Linked DNA regions of Ruficoccus amylovorans. Each later gene encodes a partner of the first gene's protein in a complex. Links are inferred from orthologs where the notes say so. Each region holds a gene or a part of one and is shown on either strand. Other genes may lie near its edges.

Region 1 (7,868 bases):
CGTATTTACCGGGCAGGCCGGAGGAGTATTTTGACCAGTTGAGCTTGTAGCCCAGCTCGCCCATGATGTTCGCGCCCTGGTCGAAGTTAAAGGTGAAGTCCGTCCCGTGGTTGTCCACATTGGCCTGGTTCGAGTCCGCCCCATAGGCACCGACCATGCCGTAAAAGCCGTCATGCTGCCCGGTGGGAACGCCGCCGCGGATGAGCGCGCCCCAGGTCGTCACCGGGTAGGCCGTGAACGGTCCCATGAAAAAGAAACCGACCGGCTGCCCGTCGAAGGCGTTGTTCATATAGTAGGCGAAGGCGTCCGAATGCGAGAAGTCGTCAAACTGCGCGATGCGCCCGGCCTTGATCGAGAAGTGCCCGTCCAGCAGGACTTGTTCGAGGTAGAGGTTGACGAGGCGATAGCTCTCGTTGCCGTAAAGCTGCTGGACGTTGATCACGTTGTGGATGTGGCTCAGCGTCAGGCTGGTGCCACTGCGCACCGACAGGCTGCTGAAAAAGCTCAGCCCCTCCAGTCCGGCCAGCTTTTCGAGGTCCACCCCGAAGTTGAGCCCCGTGCTGTTGAGCTGGGTAAAGCCCCGGCTGTCGCCACCGACAGGGTTACCCGCGAGGTTCATGGCGAAGCTCAGGTCAATCGCCAGCCCGTAATCGGCCAGGTCTTCGCGCCAGCCCCCGGTGTCGCCGAGCAGGTACTGACGCTCCTGAAGTTCATCGATCATGTCCTCCTCGGGTTGGCGGTTTTTCTCCGCTTCCGAGGAGAAGTGGGTCAGGTTCTCGTTTATTTTTTCGGTGGAGGAGTTGTAGTTGTCCACCGCGTGAAGAACGGGCGAGACGGTCAGTCCTAGCAGGCATGCACACAGCCCGCGAGCAAGACAGGTAGGGGAAGGCATCGGTCGTTAAGGGGTTGGGGTGAGCAAGAGACGGCACCGACACAGGGCATTACAAAGTCAGACGCCATCATGGGGTTATCGCATTTCATGCGCTGGCTTATAGATAAGGAGCTAACCCCTTACCAATCAAGAGAAATCGTATCCGTCCGGCATGACAACAGCCCCCGCTACAGGCTGTTCGAGTGCGAGCGTACGATGAGCGGAAGCATCTGTCCGCGCCGGAAAAGCGTGACCTGCCCGCTGCTGGCCGAGACGACCAGCGCGATGCAATCCGTGGCCACAGAAATGGCGTTGGCCGCGGCGTGACGGGTCCCAAGGCCACTGGGCATTTCCTTGGGAAAGTCGGGGGCGTGAACCATGCTCCCGGCCGCTTCCAGCACGCCGTCGCCGTTGATGAGAAAGGCCCCGTCGATAAACGAAAACTCCTTCACCGTCTCGTCCATGAACGGATTGAGGATGTTGCGCTCCTCGCGCTCGTAGCCCTGGAACGGGTTCAGCACAAGCTGCTTGGTGTAGGGCTTGATCTTCTCTGCCTCGCCGATGACGAAAAGCGTGCCGATGGGCTTGCCCTCGCGGCCCTCGACCGAAAGCTCCGTCGCGATGCCCAGCACGCGCTCCAGCACCTCGGGCTTGACCGAACTGGGGAGCATGTCGCTCTGCCGGGTAAAGACCGACTGGAATTCCCGCTCCACATCGACCACCACGAGCGTGTCGAACTGGTTGCTCTGCGGGATGCCGCCGACACAGCAGAGACGCTCGTTGCTTTTGATCAGGCCGCGCGTCAGGCCGATAAGCATGGCGCTGCGCAACTGCGAGAGGCGGTTGAAACCGAAGGCACGCACCGGGATGATGGCGTTAAAGGCGCGCTTGGCCTGCGTCATCTCGGAGGCCGACTGCGTGACGAGCAGGGTCTTGAAGTCGCCAAAATCGTCCGCCGCGTCCACGCCCCCGGCAAAGGTATCTCCGAAAACCATGACCGCTGAGCACTTCGCCCCGGTGGCGATCTTGACGGCCTCGCGCAGGATGAGGCGGTTGAACTTGTTGTCCTTGGTCCGCTTCTGATCGCGGGGACGGCCAAAGGCGTCGGCCACGTTCTTGCGCAGCGTGGCCACGTCAGGCGAGGCCGTCAGGCGCTCGACCATGGAGGGCTCCTGAAAGGTCCGGGCCAGCGAGGCGAGGACGTTCAGGTAAGACTTTTCGCGCTCGGAGGCCAGGAGGAGAAAGATCAGGCGCAGTTCCTTGTACTCGCCGTGCCCGTCGAACTCCAACCCGTCCGGGCAGCGCCCGATAGCGAAGAGGTATGGGCGCTTCATCTCGATGCGCACGTGCGGCAGGGCGATGCCGCTGCCGAGGTAGGTCGTCATCGTCTTCTCACGCTCCAGCAGTTCTTCGAGCAGCTCCTTGCGGTCAAACTTCTCTCCGCGCAGGTCACAGACCTCCAGCAGTTCCTTGAGCGCGCCTTCGAGGTCGCGGCTGACAATGTCGATGATCCGGTTTTTCGCTATGTAACGATCCAGGCGCATGGAGAGAGAATCAGGGGTTGGCAGTGAAAACGGAGAGTTCGGACGCAGGCATCAGGATGCCGACACGCATGCGGGCGGAAGGAAGCTCAAACCAAAGCTGAGCCGGGCCCTGCCCTGTCATGCGAAAACCGTCGTTTTTTCGTCCCCGGGTATCTGCCATCCGCCAGCCTTAAGCTATCTCTCCCATTTCAGGCCGCCTTTTTTCATCTCATAGAGGAACCCGACCGCGAGGATAAACAGGAAGAAAAGCACCGGGAGCAGAATCGGAATCTGCGCCACGATGAACTCGCGATAGACGAGGACCCACGGGATGAGGAAGACGACCTCCACATCGAAAAGGATGAACAGCATCGCCACCACGTAGAACTTCACCCCGAAACGCGGGTGGAACTTTCCGGTGGACACCAGGCCGCACTCGTAGGCGGCATCCTTGATGTAGTTCCCGCGGGAGCGCTGGCCGAAAATATGGCTGGCCACGATGATTGCGGACGCGATAACCACGCCCAGAATGATCTGGATCAGGACGGGAACGTAAGCTTCGACGCTCATGATTTTCAATCCATAGCAAGCGTCCGGCCTTGGCAAGTCACTTTGTTGTCAAAAAGTAAGCGTTCATGCGGGGCGGGACTGTCACGTCGGGCAGCACAACCGCCCATCGGGCAGACAAATAACCGACCGCCCTCCTCCCCCGTCACTGCCAGAATAGCGCCAGCCAGATGGTGGCCTTGTCAGGAGCCGTCCACTCGACCCGGTGACGCCGGTGCGCGGGGATGAGCAAGTGGTCGCCAGGGTGCAGTTCGCGCACGGCGGGCTCATCCTTGAAGCGCAGTCCCGCCCCACCCTCGGCCAGCAATATCCATTCGTGCTCGTCCTGGTCGTACCAGAAACCGGGCGGCGAAGCCTGTCCATGCGACACAATCCGCTCCAGGCGGAACCTTCCCGCCCCGCGCAGCAGCACGTCCGTCACCTCGTCCGGCAACGCCGGCGGTAAATCGTGCAAAAGATTCTCGCTCCGGTCCATGTGGATGTGCTTATGCTTCCTGCCTGCCCCCTGACGACTGAAAAACAGGGTCAACGCCATTTATCACTTTACACATCATAACATCAAGATACGTTGATGCGTCTATGAACAAACCTGGTCGCGCCATTTCCGACATGCTGACGGCGGGGGAACCCGTTTTTTCCGTCGAATTCTACCCCCCCAAGACCGAGGAGGGAGCCCGCCAGATGCTCCGCACGGCCAAGTCCCTGTCGGCCTTCCGGCCGGACTTCGTCTCGATCACCTACGGGGCCGGGGGCTCGACCCGCGAACGCACGCTCGAGTATGGCGAGCTTATGCGCGACCTGTTCCACTTCGAGGTCATGCCGCACCTGACCTGCGTCGGCCACTCGCGAGACGAGCTGGCCGCCATGCTGGAGCGTTTCCAGCAGGCAGGCTTCCGCAACATCATGACCCTGCGCGGCGACCCGCCTAAGGGCAAAACCGACTTCCAGCCCCACCCTGACGGCCTCGCCCACGCCTCCGAGCTGGTGGCCTTCATCCGCGAACGCTTCCCGCACTTCTGCCTCGGCGTGGCGGGCTATCCCGAAAAGCATCCCGAGGCGCCCAGCCTGGAATCGGACCTCGCGCACCTGAAGCACAAAGTCGATCAGGGGGCGGACTTCATCACGACACAGCTCTTTTTCGACAACGCCGACTACTTCGTCTTCGTGGACAAGTGCCGTGCCCTCGGCATCGAGAAGCCGATCATCCCCGGCATCCTCCCGGCCCTCTCGCTCGATCAGGTGACGAAGTTCTGCGGCTTTTGCCAGGCGAAGCTCCCGTCCGGGCTTGTCCGCCGCCTCGAAGCCGTCGCCGGAGACGAGGACGCCGAGCGCCGCGTCGGCGTGGAGTGGGCACATGAGCAGGTCAAGCAACTGCTGGAAGCGGGCGCACCCGGCGTCCACCTCTACATCCTCAACCGTTCGGCCTCCGCCATCGACCTGGTACAGGCGCTCCACAACGACGGCATCCTTCGCGCCTGAGCAAGCCCAGCTCACGGCGGGGGGCCGGTACGCCCTTGGGAGATAGAATCCGCTCACAACCGTACCGTCTCTGTCCGTCCCATAGGCACTGGGCAGCTTTTCCCGGCCAGTAGCGCCCTTCTGGCCGGGCCGTTTTTTTGTTGTTTCCGGAGCTCGCACCTGCCATCCGTAAGGGCCTATGGCCAACACACCCTCACTGAATATCTACTTCGCCGGAGAGCTTTTCACCCACAAGGATCTCGCTGGCAACGCGCTGCTGGCCGAGGCGATTTCCGACCTGTCCGACCAGCGCTATTGCAGCGTCCTGCCCCAGAATCTGGCCCGCCCGGGCAGCACCCCGCGCCAGCTTCGCGACTACAACCTGCTCAACCTGCTCGAATGCGACCTGGCCCTGTTCTGCTTCGACGGGGACGACCTGGACTCGGGCACCGTGGTCGAGTACATGATGGCCAAATTCGCCGACATCCCGACCGTCATCGTGCGCAGCGACTTCCGCACCGGCGTAGGCGACGCCAAAGACTACCCCTGGAACCTCATGGCCTGCTTCTACCCGCGCACCGAGGTCGAGATCATCGACGCCATGAGCATCTACCAGAACATTTTCAAGGAGTTCCCGCTGACCGAGGCCGCCGACATGCTGATCGAGCGCCGCAGCTCCGACGTGGCCAAGACCCTCGTACGCGTCATCGCCCAGGCGGTCGTGGACGCCTTCGACCGCGTGCTGGAAACGCCTTCGCGCATGACCCCGGATCAGGCCGAGGCCGTTTACGCCTGGCTGGTGCAGATGCCCGGCTTCGGGGAGGATATTGAACACATCCGCCAGGTCCTCAGCAACGCCCTCCAGCGCAAGCGCAAGCGCGGGCTGCTGCCGTGACCAAAGAGGGCTACTTGCGCTCCCCAAAAGAGCGTTTCCCCGCGAAGTGATATATTTACTTTCAGTTACAAAACCTTACCGACCAACCCTTCTCTAAAAAGCCCACGTCGTGCAACCAGCACGGCTCCGGCGTTGTTTTCCCTCTCCATGTCCACGCCCCCCGTCATGTACGACCCTCAAAAAAAGGTCTATCGCGCCAACGACACCCGCTACAGCATCATCGACCTGCTGGCCAGCGCCATCGACCCGGAGTACATGACCAATGGCATCCCGCGCATCTCGGACTTCCACCTCAAGGTGGGCGAGCCGGTGCGCTTCCGCATGGACGAGGATTTGCACGCCATTCACGAGGGCGAAATCGTCACCCCGGAACTGAGCGAAGCCCTCATCTACCCCCTGCTCCCGGAGAACGACCGCAAGGTCATGCAGGACAACCCGATGGCCGACATCGACTGCGGTTACGGGCTGGAGACTGAGCAGGGCATTTACAGTTTTCGTATCAACGCCTTCCGCGACAACGACGGGCTGGCCGCCGTCATCCGGCTGCTGCCCCCGCGCATCCCCGAGGTGCATGAGTGCGGCTTCCCCAGCGAGCTGGTCTGGAAGCGGATCGTGGGCATGCGGCAAGGGTTGGTCATCGTCTCCGGGGTCACCGGCAGCGGTAAGTCCACCACCATCGCCAGCCTGATCCAGACCATCAACCGCAGCCGCTCCCAGCGCATCATCACCCTGGAAGACCCGGTCGAGTACATGTTCAAGAGCAACCGCTCGCTCATCTCGCAGCGGGAACTGGGCCGGCACGTCAACTCTTTCCCCGAGGGCCTGCGCAGCGCCCTGCGCGAAGACCCTGACATCATCCTCGTGGGCGAAATCCGCGACCTGGAAACGGCTTCGCTCGCCCTGACCGCCGCCGAAACCGGGCACCTGGTTTTTTCCACCCTGCATACCCGCGACTGTCTCGGGGCGCTGACCCGCCTGATCGACATGTTCCCGACCGCCCGCGAGCGCGAGCTGTGCACCCAGCTCTCCTTCAGCCTGAGCTACGTGCTGAGCCAGAAGCTCATCCCCCGCGCCGACGGAAACGGCCGGCTCGTGGCGATGGAAGTCTTCCGCAACACCGCGCAGATGAGCAATTTCCTGCGCACGAACAAGCTTCACCAGATTTACTCATCCATCGAAACCGGCGGCGAACACGGCATGGTCACGATGGAACGGCGCCTGCTCAACCTCTTCGAGGATGGCCTGATCTCACGCGCCGACGCCATCATGCACGCCAATCGCGACGACATCGTTGACCGCCTCCCGCCTGCGTAGGGATAAGCGTTTTAACAACTATTGTGTCCACAATAGTTGAATGGCTAAATGGCTGATTGTTAATTGCTGGATGCTGAATGTAGTTAACAACAATTAGCCATTTAACCGTTAAGCCATTCGCTCTTTCAGTGGCGGCTACAACTTTATTTAAGGGGCTCTATGAGTTTGAGAGTCGGGAAATCTTGCCCTACTCGCAGTCGAGGAAGACCGCGCCTTGCAGGTTGTCGCGGAGGTACTTCCACGAAACCCAGCCGTAGCCGCCATTGCCCCAGCGCGGCCCCCAGGAGTTCTTGAACTGGAAAAGCGCGTCCTCGGGACGTCCCGACTCGCACTTATACCCGACGAGGGTGACGGCATGCCCGGCCCCCGCCCGCGGGCTCTGGTCGTCGATCAACGGTGAACGTGAGACCGCCGCGTAGTTCGGCCAGGCCATCCCGACCACGACCGGGACCTGGTGGTTGAGCAGGTGAAAAATCCCGTCCAGCCGCTCCTGCGGCGTACGTCCGCTGACCCAGTACGCCTCCACCCGGCGGCGGTTGCGAGCCTTTTCCACCACCTCCGCCGAAGGGTCTTCGATCTGCGCCATCGACTGGCCAAAGGTATTCGGCAACTCTTCCGCCTCGACGATTCCGTAAGCCCGCAAGGCCTGTACCACCTCCATCAGGTTAAAGCCGAGGTCGGCGTCGCCACTCATCTCCTCGCCATCCACGATCCGGGCCTGCGCCAGACCGAGAGACTTGCGGGTGGCCCAGATCAGGTACTCCTCCGAGAGGCGGCGCGGCTCCCCGCTGTTACGCCCTTGCTGGTACTCCAGCGCGCTGACCACGGAAAAAACCGCGCAACTCGGACGGCGCCCCTGACTCTTGGCGTAAAGGCCCATCTCCTGAAATTCCGGGCGCAGGTCCACCCGCTCCTGAAGCTGCGGACGGGTGCCAAAAAGTGGCAACATCTCATCGGCCAGTGATAACGACTTGCCAGCCGTACCCGTTTCGCGAGCTCGGGCAGCGTCCTGCTGCGCCTGCTCGCGCCGGCGGGCTTCTTCCTGCCGGGCCAACTCCTCGCGGTAGGCTTCGCCCTTGGCCGGATCGTAGCCGAAGTGCGCTTGCCAGCTCTCGGGCAGGTCCGCCATCGGCACCTTGGCAATTCCCTGCTGGTGCCGGATAATGATTGCGTCCGGCAGCACCTCCTGCACGCGCACATTGGTATAAATTTTCCCTCCGGCCTCCAGCCTGGCGATCAC
Region 2 (4,328 bases), on another replicon or contig:
TCTTTTTGATGTCGGTCTGGCCCAGGGCGCAGAAACCGGCGAAGGCCGTCATGATCGCGCCCGACCAGAGGATCCACTCCAGCGCAAAGGGCGAGAGCAGGAAGAACACCCGCACCATGAAATAGATACCGGCGGCCACCATGGTGGCGGCGTGGATGAGGGCCGAGACCGGAGTCGGGCCCGCCATGGCGTCGGTCAGCCACACCTGGAGCGGGAACTGCGCGCTCTTGCCGATGAAGCCGCACATCAGGCACAGGCCGATGCCGGTGACGACACCGCTCTGCCCGCTCTGAATCTGCGCGGTGATGGCCGAGATGTCCGCCGTGCCGTAGTAGTGGTAGGCCCAGGCGATCCCGACGAGGAAACCGAAGTCCCCCACCCGGTTGACGATAAAGGCCTTCTTGGCGGCGGCGGCGGCGTAGTCCTGATCCCAGTAGTGGGCGATCAGCATGTACGAGCTGAAGCCGACCAGTTCCCAGAACACGAACACCATGAACAGGTTGTCCGAGAGCACGATGCCCAGCATCGAAAACATGAAGATCGACAGACCGCCGAAGAAACGGCCCTTGTCCTTGTCGTCGTCCATGTAGCCCACGCTGAAGACGTGGATCCAGAAGCCGATAAAGGCCACGACGGCCAGCATGGTGGCCGCCTCGTGGTTAAAGAGAAAGCCCAGTTCGAAGCTGTAGTCCTGGCCGAGTTGCAGCCACGGGATCGAGCCCGAGATCGTCTGACCATCCCACCGCAGCAGGAAGACGAAGCTCAGCACCATGATGCCCAGAGCAGCCACCACGGACACCGCCGAGGCCCAATAGCCCCCGCGCCGCAGAAACAGGCAGATTATCCCCGCTGAGGCCAGCGGGAGTAGCAGAATGATCGCAAGCAGTTCCAGAGGGTTCATCTAGTTGCTCAGGGCGTTAAGTTCCTCGACCTGGACGGTCCGGCGTTTGCGGTAAAGGGCGACGATGATGGCCAGCCCGACAGCGACTTCAGCCGCTGCCACCGTGATGATGAAAAAGACAAACAGGTTGCCGTCCATGGTCTGGTTGTAGCGCGAAAACGCGACCAGCGCCAGGTTGACGGCGTTGAGCATGAGCTCCATGCACATGTAAATGACCAGCGTGTTGCGTCGCAGCAGCACCCCGAAAAACCCGAGGGCAAACAGCAGGCCCGCCACGAAAAGATACGCGTTGAGTCCGACTCCGCTCATGATTCCCTCACTTCCGCCTTGCGAATTTCACTGGCCGAGGGGGCACCCGATCCGGGGCCGCCCAGCCGCTTGCTCAGCACGATCACGCCGATCATGGCCACCAGCAGGAGGATTCCCGAGACCTGGAACGGCAGCATGTATTTAGTGAAAAGTCCGTAACCAAAGGCCCGCGAAGCCGTGGCATAGCCCATCGGGTTGGCCGCGCCGGGGACATCGGGGGCGGCGGCCAGGGCGGTCGCCGTCGCATCCGGACCGGTCAGGAAAAGGTAGGCCATCCCGAAGATCAGCAGCAACGTAGCCACCACGGAGGCGACGACCGAAATCGTGTCCGGGCGGAGGCGGCTGGAGCGCTCGACATCGAGCAGCATGATGATGAACAAAAACAGCACCATGACCGCCCCGGCGTACACCAGCACCTGGAGAATGGCCAGGAAGAAGGCGTCCAGCAGCAGGAACAGCGCAGCCGTGCCCACGAAGCTCACGATCATGAAAACGGCGCTGTTCACCGCATCGGGGTTGATCACCACCAATAAGGCGGCCAACACCGTCAGCGCGGAAAACAGATAAAAGAAAAAGTCATGCATAGCGTAGCGTCCCTCTCGCCCGCGGACCGTGGTCCGGCGAGCTGTGAAAGTCTCAGTATCGGCTTTGCCCTTTCAAGTCAAAATCCCTTCAGATTCAGTTAATTAGTCCTAGTGATGGCCTCCGGCGGCGGCGCGTTCGGCGGCCTCTTTCTTCTTGTCCCACTTGTAGTGCTCATCGGGCAGCGTACCGCCCAGCTCGTAAAGCTTCTGCTTGTGGTAAACCAGCTCCTCGCGCGAGGTGCCGACCAGCGAATAAATATCCTGCAGGAAGATCGCCTCCTCCGGACAGACTTCCTGGCACATGCCGCAGTAGATGCAGCGCAGCATATTGATCTCGAAGTCCTGCGGGGCCTTTTCCACGTGAGCGGTCTCGCTGACCTCGGGGATCTCGCCCGGGGTGATGCGTATGGCCTTCGGCGGGCAGACGAACTCGCACAACTGGCACGAGACGCACTTTTCGCGGCCGTTGGGGTCCTTCACCAGCGTGGGCACGCCACGGTAGCCCTCCGGGATCGGCGGGCGTTCCTCCGGGTACTGGAGCGTGACCTTCGGCTTGAAGAAGTTTTTTAACGTGATTCTGAGCCCGCCGAGGATTTGCGGCAGGTAGGTCTTCTCAAAGAAAGTGAGCGGTTTGCGTTCGACGACTTTGGACATGGCTGATGAGAAGTTCCTGGGTGATTAGGGAAGCGCCCGGTCGATGATGGCGGGGGCGTTGTCGATCGTCACGAAAGTATCCCAGGCGGCGATGAAAATCGCGTAGAAGATGATGCACACGAGGGCCAGCGGAATGAGGTACTTCCATCCGATGGTCATAACCTGGTCGTAGCGGAAGCGCGGAAGCGTCCAGCGCACCCAGATGAAGAAAACCATCAGGGCGTACATCTTGACGAGGAAGTAAATGACGCTGACGACGGAGCCGATCCAGCCCCACGAGGCCCACGGGTTGGCCACCCAATCCGGCAGGAAGCCGAAGGTTGGCAGGAACTGCCAGCCACCAAAGAACAGCAGCGTGAACACCGCCGAGCCGACCACCATGTGGGCGTACTCCGCCGTGAAGTACAGGCCGAACTTGAAGCCGCCGTACTCGGTGTGGAAACCGCCGACCAGTTCGGTCTCGGTCTCGGGCATGTCGAAGGGCAGGCGGTTGGTTTCGGCGAAAAGCGCGGTCAGGTAAATGAAGGCCGGGACCGGCATCCAGAACGCCATCCACAGGTCCTGCTGGGCGGTGACGATATTGAACAGCGTCAGGTCGCCAAGGCCGCCCACCCCGCCGTTGGGGCCGTTGGCCCACATCAGCACCGGCAGGATGCTCATGCCCATGGCCAGTTCGTAGGAGATCATCTGCGCCGAGGAGCGGATACCGCCGTAGAAGGGGTATTTACTGTTCCCGGCCCAGGCGCCCAGCACGATGCCGTAAACGCTCAGCGAGCTGATAGCCAGGATGAAGAGGATGCCGATATCGACATCGGCCAGGACCAGCGGATTGGCCTGCCCGTCGATGAAGTACACCCCGAAAGGCAGCACCACGACCGTGACCAGCGCCGGGATCAGCGACAGGCACGGAGCCACCACGTAGTAAATCTTTTTTACGTGGGCGGGCATGGGCTCCTCCTTGAAGAGGAACTTCAGGCCGTCAGCCGGGAGCTGAAAAATGCCCAGCTTGACCAGCGCGCGCCCGAGCACGGGGATGTCCGAAATGCCCGGAATGGCCGCACGGTTAGGCCCGATACGCCCCTGGATCCAACTGGCGATCTTGCGCTCGGCCATGACGGAGTAACCGGCAATCGTCATGGTGACGACAACCACCAGCACGGCGTAAATCACTTTCAGTATGATATCGATCCAGTCCATGACTTAAAGGTTAGCGGTGGCTGCCGCCAGTTCGGCCTTGGGCTCGTAGTGCCAGCCGGGGCCTTCGCAGAACGGCAGGTCGGCGTATGCCGAGCCGTCGAGCAGAAGGCCGGTTTCGGGAATCTTGGAGAAATTCACGTCCTTGAGGATGTCCACCGTCTCGTTCAGGTGCTCCCAAATCTGCCCCAGCGTGGGGCGGCAGGGCGCGCCCCCGGCACACTCGGCCAGAAGGGCGTCGAGCACGAACACGTCCGGCATCAGCCCCGCCGGGCCAGGCACGGCCTGGTAGAACTTCTGCAGGCGGAACTGCTGGTTGATAAACGTGCCGGTCTTTTCGAAAACCGTCAGCGTTGGCAGCAGCACGCGGGCCAGGTCGGTGGTGGCGTTGCGGTGCGTGCCGAGGTAAACGACATTCGCCTTTTTCAGCAGGTCGGCCGGGATGCCCGCCGCGACGAGATCCTCGCCATAGCTGACAATGGTCGCTACCTCACCGGCTTCGAGCTGGGCGCGGAGCTGATCCAACTGAGCCACGGGAAGCTCGTTAATCAGCCCGGTAACGAGGCCGCCGCGCACATTCGGCGTGCGGTCGTTGGTGATCAGGCGTCCGTCGCCCTCCTCCGCGTGGCTGACAAACGTGACCGAGCCGGGCTCCTTGGCGACGAGCTTGCCAAACATGGCCTGCT
Region 3 (4,186 bases), on another replicon or contig:
GGTCCTGATAAATGATTTGGCGGTCCTTGAAAGTACCCGGCTCGGATTCGTCGGCGTTGCAGACGAGGTAGATGGGCTTGCCGGACTTGCGGTCGAGGAACTTCCACTTCATGCCGGTGGGGAACCCTGCCCCACCCCGCCCGGTCAGCCCGGAGTCGAAGACTTCCTTGCACAGATCCTCGGGCTTGGCCTGGAGCGCTTTCTTGAGCACCTCGTAGCCGCCATTGCGCAGGTAGCAGTCGATGTCCGCGGTGTAGCCGGGCTCATCGACGTGCTTGTAAATTATTCGGCGTTCCTGAATGGCCATTACTATACGTAGAAATGTTTAACCTTTATAGGCTGGTGTGCCCGGTTCGGGCGCAGTGCGGGCGGTTACGGGGTCGGCGGATGCGGCCTCCTTGATGCGGGCGATCAGCTCTTCGAGTTGCTCGGGACCACAGTTCTCGTAAAGGCGGTCATCGACCTGGACGACAGGCCCCTTTCCGCAGTCGGCGATGCACTCGACAAACTCAATCGTGTAGTTGCCGTCCTCGGAGGTGCCCCCGCGCTTGCAGGCCAGTGCTTCTTCCAGCTTTTCGCAGGTCTTGTAAGCGCCGTTGAGCGCGCACGAGAGCGTGCGGCAGACTTTTACATGGACCTTGCCGATGGGCTTGCGACGGAACATCGGGTAGAAGCTGACGACTTCGAGCACCTTCATGGGCTCGATCTCAAGCTTGGCGGCAATCCACTTCATGGCCTCATCCGAGAGGTAGCCCTGGTCCTCCTGGACCAAGTGGCACAGCGGCAGCGTCAGGCTGCGCTTGTCCGGGTACTTCGGAAAGAGCGATTCGATTTTTTGCAGAGTTTCAGGCGCAAGGTCCATGATGAATAGCAAATCGTTTAGCGGTCGCACTCGCCCATGACGAAGTCGAACGAGCCGAGAACAACGGGGATGTCCGACATCATCATGCCGGGCAGGAGTTTGGGAAGGATGCTCAGCGAGCAGAAGCTGGCGCCGCGAATGCGCAGACGGAAGGGCACCCCGCCGCCCTTCGAGCAAATGTAAAATCCGAGCGCGCCCTTCGGGTTTTCAGCCTCGAAATAGACCTCGCCGGCCGGGATCTGCGGCCCCTCAGTCACGATCATGAAGTTCTGGATCAGCTCCTCCATGCTGGTGAGCACCTTGTCCTTCATCGGCTTGAAAATCTTCTTGGCGTCTTCGGCGTACCAGGGGCCGTCGGGCATTTTTTCGATGGCCTGGCGGACGATCTTCGCGCTCTCGCGCATCTCGACCAGACGCACCAGGTAGCGGTCGTAGCAGTCACCAACCGAGCCGATGGGCGTCTCAAAATCGTAGTTCTCGTAGCCCAGGTACGGACGGTCGCGGCGCAAGTCCACATCCACCCCGGATGCGCGCAGGTTCGGCCCAGTGAAGCCGTAGCTGATCGCGTCCTCCTTGGAGATGACGCCAATGTCCTTCGTGCGGTCGAGGAAAATCTTGTTGCGCGTCAGCAGGTTGTCGATCTCGTCGATGGCCGGTCCGAGCTGGTTGAGAAACTCGTTCACGCGACCCAGCCAGCCCTCGGGGATGTCCCGGGCCAGCCCGCCGATGCGGGTGTAACTGTTGGTGAAGCGCGCTCCGGTCAGCTCTTCAAAGAGCGTGTAGAGCTTTTCGCGCTGGGTAAAGGTATAGAGGAAGACCGTCATCGCTCCGGTATCCATCCCGTAAACGCCCACGCCGAGCAGGTGCGAGGCCAGGCGGGCCAGTTCGCAGCAGATGAGGCGGATCGTCTCGCAGCGCGGCGGCACCTGGAGCCCGGCCAGCTTCTCCACCGCGATGGCGTAGCAGACGTTGTTCGACAGTGGTGCGAGATAGTCCAACCGGTCCGTGTAAGGCACGAACTGGTTGTAGGTCATGTTCTCGGCGATCTTTTCGTCCCCGCGGTGCAGGTAGCCGATGACCGGGTCGCAACTGAGGATATAGTCGCCGTCGAGTTCGAGCTTGAGCCGCAGCACCCCGTGCGTAGCCGGGTGCGAGGGCCCCATGTTCAGCGACATGGTTTCGCCCTGAAAATCGTCTTCCTGGTCGGCGGTCCGGCGGGCGACGTCGCCCACGGCAATTTCTTTAATTTGGGTCGGCATGGTAGGTTCAGCTCTCGGAGGGCTTCTCCTTCTGTTCGGTCCAGCTCTGGTCGGCGGCCCGGGGTTCGCGGTCGGACATTTCCCCGCTCTGGGGCGAGTGGAAGGGTCCGCCCATCTGGGGAGCGGCGATCACTTTGGCACCAGGCGCGGCCTGGGCCACGTCGGCAGCGGGAAATTCGGTCTCGATCCCCGCCAGCGGAAACTCCTTACGCAGAGGAAAGTACGGATAGCTGTCCCACATGAGGATGCGCCGCAGGTCCGGGTGGCCGGTAAATTTAATACCCAGCATGTCGTAGGTCTCGCGCTCCATCCAGTTGGCGATACCGAAGAGGCCAGTCAGGCTGGGGACTTCGGGGTTCTCATCGCCGACGCAGTCCGTGACGACGCGCACATAAAGCTTGTCCCGGGTGGAAAAGAGCTGGGCCAGCACGCTGAAGCGCGGGCTCGCCTCCTGCCCCCAGTCCACGCCGGTGGAGTCGGTCATGAGGTCGAAATGCATCTCGTCGCGCAGGAGGCGGCAGATTTCGACGTATTTATCCGTCGGCACATGAATGGCCGGGTCATCAGCGCTGGGCCGCTCGGTGGCGTAATCGAAGCGCTTGAGCAGGTCTTGAAGCAGTGTTTCTGGCGTCATCAGTGGGAGGCCGAAGTTGCGATGGCCTTGGGGGCCGGGTGCATGTCGCGCTTGAGCAGGTTGGAGACCGAACGCTCGTGCGAGATCTTATCCTGTAATTTCATGAGGGCGTCGAGCAGGGCTTCGGGGCGCGGAGGACAGCCGCTGACGTAAACGTCCACCGGCACAATCCGGTCCACGCCCTGGAGCACCGCGTACGAGCGGTACATCCCGCCGGTGGAAGCACAGGCCCCCATCGCGACAACCCACTTGGGCTCGGGCATCTGGTCGTATATGCGGCGCACGACCTCGGCCATCTTATAAGTGACGGTCCCGGCCACCAGCATGCAGTCCGCCTGCCGGGGGGAAAAACGTGTCACCTCCATGCCGAAACGGCTGATGTCGAATCGCGACGCCGCCGTTCCCATAAATTCAATCGCGCAGCAGGCAAGGCCCATGGGCATCGGCCAGACCGAATTTTTGCGTACCCAGTTAATCACCGCATCCAACCGGGACACGATGACTTCCCCCTCTACCTTGCTGTTGTAGCCGTATGAAGCCTCCGAACTCATAAAAAACCCCTCCTTCCCTAGGGAGCACTCCCCCCGGAATCAAACCTAATTAAAAATTTTATCTGCCTTGAGCAAGACACAGCCTGAACATAAGGCAATTTTATAGTTCACACAAGGCCACCTGAACAAGTTGGGGAAATTGTTCGCTTTGGGATTGACTCGTCCCCGCCGCGATGACTGACTCCCCGCTTCTTCGGAATGGAGAGGTGACAGAGTGGCCGATTGTGCATCCCTGGAAAGGATGTGTGCGGGTAACTGCACCGAGGGTTCGAATCCCTCCCTCTCCGCCAAATTTCTGTCCTGCCCTTCTCCGAAGGGCTTTTTTATTAGCAAGTTACGAAGTGCGAACGCCTTGCTCCACGACACTTTTGAATCCCCCGTACCCTTCAGTTCGACGAAATACGCCTCGTAATAATAATAGGGGCTGACCTAGCTAAGAGAGTTTGTCTGCGTCTCGAACCCAGTGTTTAAGCTGGCTGAGGAGCTGTTTGTGGTTGCCTGCGTTAAAGCGCCATTCACACTCCTTGAGAAACCAATAGAAATTGTCGGGTTTGATGCCGTTGAAGCGCCGCATGTGGCGCTTGGCCTGGTTCCAAAAGTTCTCGATGCCGTTGATATGGTTTTGTCTGTCAGCAAAGAGGGTTGAGTGGTTGATTCGCATGTGGTGGAAGTCGCCAACATCAAGGGCGTTGTAGGCCTGGAAGGTATCGGTGTAAACGATGCTGTCTGGCTTAACCTTCTGCTTGATGATCGGCAAGATCGTTTCGGTTTTCGAGTTGGGGATAATCGCCGTGTAAACCTTCCCACCCCGCTTGAGTAGGCCGAATACAGCCACTTTACCTGCGGCACCTCGGCCCCGCTTGCCCTTGCGTGCGCCACC

What was found.
Region 2: the proteins of H5P28_RS18240 (region 1) and H5P28_RS16325 are in contact, whole or in part, in a cryo-EM structure (PDB 7NYH), measured with the Escherichia coli proteins. The link is inferred for Ruficoccus amylovorans from one-to-one orthologs.
Region 3: the proteins of H5P28_RS18240 (region 1) and nuoD are in contact, whole or in part, in a cryo-EM structure (PDB 6ZJN), measured with the Thermus thermophilus proteins. The link is inferred for Ruficoccus amylovorans from one-to-one orthologs. Residues at the interface, in WP_096411116.1 of Thermus thermophilus: Glu45, Ser46, Asn48, Pro50, Ala51, Gly52, Glu53; in WP_223903221.1 of Thermus thermophilus: Met26, Thr27, Asn29, Gly31, Pro32, His34.

The regions. Positions count from the first base shown.
Region 1 is NZ_JACHVB010000063.1:85,768-93,635, forward strand. What follows is about bases 1,278-4,273. They hold H5P28_RS18240 (NADH-quinone oxidoreductase subunit A), read right to left. Parts: upstream 2,965-4,273; coding sequence 2,590-2,964; downstream 1,278-2,589. Other genes in these bases: H5P28_RS18235 (diadenylate cyclase), read right to left, coding at 1,278-2,415; H5P28_RS18245 (cupin domain-containing protein), read right to left, coding at 3,107-3,436; metF (methylenetetrahydrofolate reductase [NAD(P)H]), read left to right, coding at 3,541-4,273. Also shown: H5P28_RS18230 (carbohydrate porin), read right to left, coding at 1-892; more of H5P28_RS18235, read right to left, coding at 1,060-1,277; more of metF, read left to right, coding at 4,274-4,440; H5P28_RS18255 (nucleoside 2-deoxyribosyltransferase), read left to right, coding at 4,619-5,314; H5P28_RS18260 (type IV pilus twitching motility protein PilT), read left to right, coding at 5,462-6,628; H5P28_RS19835 (C1 family peptidase), read right to left, coding at 6,816-7,868. UniProt on the Escherichia coli protein: NDH-1 shuttles electrons from NADH, via FMN and iron-sulfur (Fe-S) centers, to quinones in the respiratory chain. The immediate electron acceptor for the enzyme in this species is believed to be ubiquinone.
Region 2 is NZ_JACHVB010000052.1:175,651-179,978, forward strand. Bases 1-2,996 are described here. They hold H5P28_RS16325 (NADH-quinone oxidoreductase subunit J family protein), read right to left. Parts: upstream 1,795-2,996; coding sequence 1,207-1,794; downstream 1-1,206. Other genes in these bases: H5P28_RS16315 (NADH-quinone oxidoreductase subunit 5 family protein), read right to left, coding at 1-901; nuoK (NADH-quinone oxidoreductase subunit NuoK), read right to left, coding at 902-1,210; H5P28_RS16330 (NuoI/complex I 23 kDa subunit family protein), read right to left, coding at 1,903-2,448; H5P28_RS16335 (complex I subunit 1/NuoH family protein), read right to left, coding at 2,473-2,996. Also shown: more of H5P28_RS16335, read right to left, coding at 2,997-3,645; H5P28_RS16340 (NADH-quinone oxidoreductase subunit G), read right to left, coding at 3,649-4,328. UniProt on the Escherichia coli protein: NDH-1 shuttles electrons from NADH, via FMN and iron-sulfur (Fe-S) centers, to quinones in the respiratory chain. The immediate electron acceptor for the enzyme in this species is believed to be ubiquinone.
Region 3 is NZ_JACHVB010000052.1:182,080-186,265, forward strand. The notes cover bases 1-2,854. They hold nuoD (NADH dehydrogenase (quinone) subunit D), read right to left. Parts: upstream 2,122-2,854; coding sequence 880-2,121; downstream 1-879. Other genes in these bases: nuoF (NADH-quinone oxidoreductase subunit NuoF), read right to left, coding at 1-307; H5P28_RS16350 (NADH-quinone oxidoreductase subunit NuoE family protein), read right to left, coding at 326-862; H5P28_RS16360 (NADH-quinone oxidoreductase subunit C), read right to left, coding at 2,129-2,755; nuoB (NADH-quinone oxidoreductase subunit NuoB), read right to left, coding at 2,755-2,854. Also shown: more of nuoB, read right to left, coding at 2,855-3,306; H5P28_RS16375 (IS1595 family transposase), read right to left, coding at 3,740-4,186.